DNA from 2 places in the Thermoanaerobacterium sp. R66 genome. Region 1 is predicted to be linked to the other one. Evidence: a T-box and tRNA genes for the amino acid it is inferred to sense, from the RefSeq annotation. Region 1 holds a T-box; the other holds one or more tRNA genes.
What was found. The T-box of region 1 lies ahead of ileS (isoleucine--tRNA ligase). A T-box ahead of a tRNA ligase gene usually reads a tRNA of that ligase, here a tRNA-Ile.
Positions count from the first base shown of each region.

Region 2: it has a tRNA-Ile gene. The T-box ahead of ileS (isoleucine--tRNA ligase) is inferred to sense a tRNA for this amino acid. The anticodon was not compared.

Region 1 covers NZ_JAEUWW010000001.1:601,460-604,737, reverse strand. Annotated here, with positions in the region: gene ileS (isoleucine--tRNA ligase) at 1-1,478, opposite strand, end outside; T-box leader at 1,534-1,743, opposite strand; gene JJQ93_RS02835 (TM1266 family iron-only hydrogenase system putative regulator) at 1,791-2,036, opposite strand; gene JJQ93_RS02830 (DivIVA domain-containing protein) at 2,026-2,514, opposite strand; gene JJQ93_RS02825 (YlmH family RNA-binding protein) at 2,542-3,278, opposite strand, start outside.
Region 2 covers NZ_JAEUWW010000001.1:2,442,799-2,446,076, reverse strand. Annotated here, with positions in the region: gene JJQ93_RS12325 (hypothetical protein) at 1-859, opposite strand, end outside; tRNA gene JJQ93_RS12320 (tRNA-Phe) at 1,606-1,678, opposite strand; tRNA gene JJQ93_RS12315 (tRNA-Asp) at 1,704-1,777, opposite strand; tRNA gene JJQ93_RS12310 (tRNA-Ile) at 1,796-1,871, opposite strand; tRNA gene JJQ93_RS12305 (tRNA-Glu) at 1,880-1,954, opposite strand; tRNA gene JJQ93_RS12300 (tRNA-Asn) at 1,961-2,035, opposite strand; rRNA gene rrf (5S ribosomal RNA) at 2,043-2,151, opposite strand; rRNA gene JJQ93_RS12290 (23S ribosomal RNA) at 2,206-3,278, opposite strand, start outside.

The sequences.
Region 1 (3,278 bases):
AACAACTTCTTTACCGCATTTATCGTATCATCGTTTATCAATTCTTTCCCACAATGTTTGCAGTAAAAAATAGGAATTGGAACACCCCATATCCTTTGCCTGGATATGCACCAATCGTGCCTATCTCTAACCATGTTTGTAATCCTATCTTCGCCCCACTCAGGAATCCAATTTACTTCTTTTATCGCATCAAGCGCTTCATTTCTAAAGCCATCTACAGATGCAAACCACTGCTCTGTGGCGCGGAATATAACAGGATTTTTGCATCTCCAGCAATGAGGATACGAGTGCGTGAAAGTCTTTGAAGCCAATAAAGCATTGGCTTTCTCAAGATCCTCTTTTATGACCTTATTTGCATCAGAGTAAAATAGTCCATTGTATTTTCCTGCTTTTTCAGTAAATCGACCTTTATCATCAACAGGATTCAAAACATCAAGTCCATATTTTTGACCAACTACAAAGTCCTCCTCACCATGTCCAGGTGCTGTGTGCACACATCCTGTACCTGCCTCTTGCGTTACATGATCGCCTAATATTATAAGCGATGTCCTGTCAAAAAGAGGATGCTTAGCCTTCATTCCTTCCAGTTCTGAGCCTTTAAAAGTAGCAATTATTTCATGGTTTGAAAGTCCTGTCTCTTTTTCAATGCTGTCAAGCATATCTTTTGCCATTATGTAAATTTCATTTCCGTACTTTGCTAAAGCATAGTCAAAATCTGGGTTCAAGCAAATTGCAAGATTAGCAGGAATTGTCCAAGTCGTTGTAGTCCATATTACAAAGTACAAATTGCTTAAATCATCAACAATGCCTTTAAATTTACCAAGGTCATCTACAACTCTGAATTTAACGTAGATCGAATCAGATTTTTCATCAGAATACTCTATTTCTGCTTCTGCCAATGCAGTCTCACAATCTGTACACCAATATACAGGCTTAAGTCCTTTATATATATATCCCTTCTTTGCCATCTCCCCAAATACTTCTATCTGCTTTGCCTCGTATTCTGGTTTCAGCGTCAAATATGGATTTTGCCAATCTCCTCTTACACCTAATCTAATAAATTGCGCTTTTTGCTTTTCAATTTGCGAAAAAGCAAAATCACGGCACACCCTTCTAAATTCTACTGGACCTACATCATTTCTCTTTATCCCTAACGTCTTAATCGCCTGCTGTTCTATTGGCAAGCCATGAGTATCCCAACCTGGCACATATGGTGATTCATATCCCCTCATGGTCTTATATTTAACCACCATGTCCTTCAAAACTTTGTTCATGGCAGTACCAAGGTGTATATTGCCATTTGCGTATGGAGGACCATCATGAAGAATGAACTTTTCTTTGCCCTTGTTTTTATCTAATGATTTGTGGTATATGTCCATGTTCTCCCATTTCTTTAATATTTCTGGCTCTCTCATCGGCAAATTCGCCTTCATTGGAAAATCAGTCTTTGGCAGATTTAATGTTTTGTTGTAATCCATAAACATACCTCCTATTTCAAATTGCGTAATGCAGAAAAAATAAAAACCTCTCATCCAAAGGGACGAGAAGTCGCGGTACCACCCTAATTATTAAGGCTCAATGCCTTAATCACTCATGAGATAACGGGGTTTTCCCGGCTTAGCTTACTAAATTTCAGCCAGCAGCTTCGAGGTGATATATGACAAACTAACTTATTGGCTTTCACCCACCGCCAACTCTCTTAAAAGTTTTGTTTGCATAAATTGTCCTCTTCATCGCTTTTTTTCGCATTTTAAATAATTATACAATATGTAAAAAAAGACGTCAACATCTTACGTTGTAATGGCAGACCTTACTTTTACACCTTCAATGCTGCCAAGCTTGCCAGTTAAAGCACCGATGTCATCCGTCGTACCGTCGACAATCAACGATATTATTGACACATTTCTTTCCTTATATGGAATGCCCATTCTGCCCACTATGATATCGGCATACTCGCTTAAAATGTGATTAACTTTTTCAGACGCCAACTCTCTATTTTGGACTAAGATCCCGATTACAGCAAGTCTATTCCTCATCATTTCTCACATCGTTCTCATCATCAAAAAATTCTCTATCGTCTATAGACAATATAGCTTCAAGCTCTCCTTCAAGGAGTGTTTTGAATTTAGCCTTAAATACATTCAATTTTTTCCTTTGATTTTCAAGCTCTGCTCTAATTCTTACTACTTCTTGATTGGCTTTCTGCATTATTTTTTCTGCTTCTTGCTGTGCTTGCTGTATTATCAAATCAGCTTCTTTCTTGGCATTTAACTTTAAATCTTCAGCCGACTTTTGAGCGACCACCAGCGTATTATTTAGCGTTTTTTCTATATCAGTATAATTCTGCAACTTATCATTTAATATATTTACTCTGTCCTTTAGATCGGAGTTTTCTTTGTACAATAGTTCATAGTCTTCCATAACTTTGTCTAAAAACTCATCAACTTCATTTTCATTGTAACCTCTAAATGAACGCTTAAACTCCTTATTGTGTATGTCCATAGGTGTTAACATGCCAATCCACTCCTTGTCATCTTATTGTTATTTGTATTTTAAAATATGAACATATACCCTGCCTTTTCTCGATGTACCTAAAATTTCTTGGAGCTTGATCCTTCCATAACCTCTTAAAGACATGATGTCACCTTCTTTTACTTCAAATGAAGGCGATATATTTGTCTCCCAATTCACTTCAGTAAGTCCAGCTTTTATCAATTCCGAAGCCTTTGTCCTGGATATTTTAAATCCCGACGCGATTATGCTATCAAGCCTTACAGATGCAACAGTTGTTTTAATGTCCTCGTACTCTATTACAGGCTCTATAACCTCATCTAAGTCAATTGAACTAACAATAACCTTCTCTCGACCTATCTTTTTCAAATTCATCAAAACATAATCAGCTATGTCACTATGCACTATTACATCGCAGATTTCTTGTCTTTTAATTATATCACCAATTTTTTCTCTTTTTATACCTAGACCTAACAGTGAACCTAATACATCTCTATGTGACAACTTTGTTAAGTCACCATCTATCCTTATCCCCTTTATTACATCAAAATGTTCACCATCGGAAATCGTAAGATACAACGGATATATACAGGCTATTTTTCTCTCAGCCTCTTTAAATCCACCATCAAATCTACAATCTATATCGTCATATTTGTCAATCAACTTTAGCAGTATCTTCTGATCTCTCATGCTTAGAAAATCTGTAAATCTATCATGCCTATTTTTCTGTACCCAATTTATCATATCATTAAGTCTTGCAATGCTGT
Region 2 (3,278 bases), 1.8 Mb from region 1:
TTATAAAATCTTGTAATATTTTACTAAAATAAGTTTCCATTGTCTGGCTTTGCGTAACATATTTTTTTAATCTATTTATTAAAAAATCATACCTGTTTGATATATAAAAAAGTTTATAAAAGTTTGTATTATCTTTAAAAGAAATATCCGGTATAAATACAAATGGATATATTTCATCCATATCAACTAATCCTAGTTTTTTATAATCTGAATAACAGTCATCAAACACTAACCCTCTTGACAAGCTTATATAGTTTGTATTTTCTCTCTTTTTAATAATTTCAATGGGAATATTTATTTCATAACAAACTTCATCAATAATTCTATAACCATATTTAACGCCAATAGTTTTTAATATAGCTAATATGGCTACATCTGCATAAAAACTATTAACATTATTTAAATTATATTTTTCTACCCAATGATATAAACTTTCAGCAAATTTATACATTGCCGGTCTAGTCGTATCATTCATAAGTAAAATATAATACATGCTATATACGGTGTAATCATTAAATATTTTTTTACTAGATAATATTTTCTTTTCAAGCAAAACCTCTTTATTATGTATTGAATTATCAAAAAACTTTTTAAAATCTTCTTCGTTTAATTGTTGCAATCTCTTTAAATGTTTAAATAATTTTTTTTTGTTTTTTACTTTTTCTAATATAGCTTCCTTATTTTTTGCAACCTCTTCATCAAGTAATTTGGCAATTGGGTATAAATCATCAATTGCTTCTGGTGCTAATATTTCAATATTATATAAAAATTGCAATATAGCTTTGTATCTGTAATAAGATGTAACTGTGGGAGTATTTTTCTCTACATCATCATTTCTCCTATAAAGTGGCTCTATCATAATATATTATCCCCCTTGCTTCCCCTGCAAGGTTAGGATATAATGTTTATGGTGTTTAGACATGATCCTTGACCTTGCAAGGATTATTTTTTTTTATATCTTAAACTATTTCAATACATATTATAGCATATATTTACATTTCAAGGTTATAAAACATTATTAAATAGTTTAAAAACCTTAAGTTTTACTAACTTCAATATGCTCTGTGAATTTTTGTACACATAGCTAGATCAAACATCTATTTTTCGTATACCTAATACGGGTACAATCAATTTTTAGTGCTTAAAAAGTGCTTAAACTTAAAAAAACTTAATAAATTTCAAGTAATTTAACAAAATATTACAAGTGCTTAAAATCCAGTTGTAATACGTCTTGAAGACACTTAAGTAATATCAAAAACAATCGCAAAATATGACAATTTTCGGATTCGTAATCAACAGGTCAAGGGTTCAAGTCCCTTTGCCAGCTCTGGATTTTGTAGGATTTAAGGGTATCGAGATTTTATCGATGCCCTTTTTGTATGCGAAATATTTGCGAAACTAAGAAATCATTAGCAACAAGCTTCATAAATGAATTTGTAACTCAAAGAAAGAAATAAGAAAATGCGAATAAAAATAATCTGTATTTGATATAAAAGATTGAAAAAACAAAAAATCCTTTATAAAGAATTTCATTCTTTAAATATGCTAATGTTAGTTGCAAAAAAAAGAGCTTCAGTATTTATGCTGAAACTCTTTTTTTACTAATGCCTCGAAGTGGAATCGAACCACTGACACAGGGATTTTCAGTCCCTTGCTCTACCGACTGAGCTATCGAGGCGTATTAAAATTATGTATAATAATGACGACCCAAAAGGGGCTCGAACCCTCGACCTCCAGCGTGACAGGCTGGCGCTCTAACCAACTGAGCTATTGGGCCGCAATATCTATTAACTTATGGTGGGCCTTCAGGGACTCGAACCCCGGACCAATCGGTTATGAGCCGACCGCTCTACCAACTGAGCTAAAGGCCCTCAATTTATGGTGACCCCGACGGGATTCGAACCCATGTTACCGCCGTGAAAGGGCGATGTCTTAACCACTTGACCACGGGGCCACGTATTGGCTCCTCAGGTAGGGCTCGAACCTACAACCTACCGGTTAACAGCCGGTTGCTCCACCATTGAGCTACTGAGGAATATATTATCCGGCAGCGACCTACTCTCCCGAGTAATCAGTACCATCGGCGCTGGAGGGCTTCACTTCCGTGTTCGGTATGGGAACGGGTTTTTAACCTCCGCTATTGCCACCGGAAATCTTTCGTTCATTTTCTTCTAAATGAACTTTGAATACTGCACAATGCTTCTTTTGGTCAAGTCCTCGACTTATTAGTACCGGTCAGCTTAAAGTATTTCTACTCTTACACCTCCGGCCTATCTACCTCGTCTTCTTCAAGGTGTCTTACTCTGGCACTCAACTCTACCTACTGTAATCTTTTCTTCTTTCAGCAAGTATAGTTGAGTGCCAGATGGGAAATCTTATCTTGAGGTGGGTTTCACGCTTAGATGCTTTCAGCGTTTATCCCTTCCAAACTTGGCTACCCAGCTGTGCGTACGGCTACGCAACTGGTACACCATCGGTTTGTCCACCCCGGTCCTCTCGTACTAAGGGCAGATCCTCTCAAATTTCCTGCGCCCGCGACGGATAGGGACCGAACTGTCTCACGACGTTCTGAACCCAGCTCGCGTACCGCTTTAATGGGCGAACAGCCCAACCCTTGGGACCTACTTCAGCCCCAGGATGCGATGAGCCGACATCGAGGTGCCAAACCTCCCCGTCGATGTGGACTCTTGGGGGAGATCAGCCTGTTATCCCCAGGGTAGCTTTTATCCGTTGAGCGACGGCAATCCCATTCTCTACCGCCGGATCACTAAGCCCGACTTTCGTCCCTGCTCGAATTGTCTTTCTCGCAGTTAGGCTACCTTCTGCCTTTGCACTCTTTCGCGCGATTTCCTTCCGCGCTGAGGTAACCTTTGGACGCCTCCGTTACTTTTTAGGAGGCGACCGCCCCAGTCAAACTGCCCGCCTGTCAGTGTCCATATGCCGGTTTACGGCTCCTATGTTAGAATTTCGGTAATATCAGGGTGGTATCCCAACGTCGGCTCCATATAGGCTGGCGCCCATATTTCTCCGCCTCCCACCTATCCTGTACAGATATTACTAAAATTCAGTGACAAGCTGCAGTAAAGCTCCATGGGGTCTTTCTGTCCTGTCGCGGGTAACTCGCATCTTCACGAGTACTACAATTTCACCGGGTCCCCCTTCAAGACAGCGCCCAAGTCGTTACGCCTTTCGTGCAGGTCGGAACTTACCCGACAAGGAATTTCGCTACCTTAGGACCGTTATAGTTACGGCCGCCGTTTACTGGGGCTTAAGTTCAG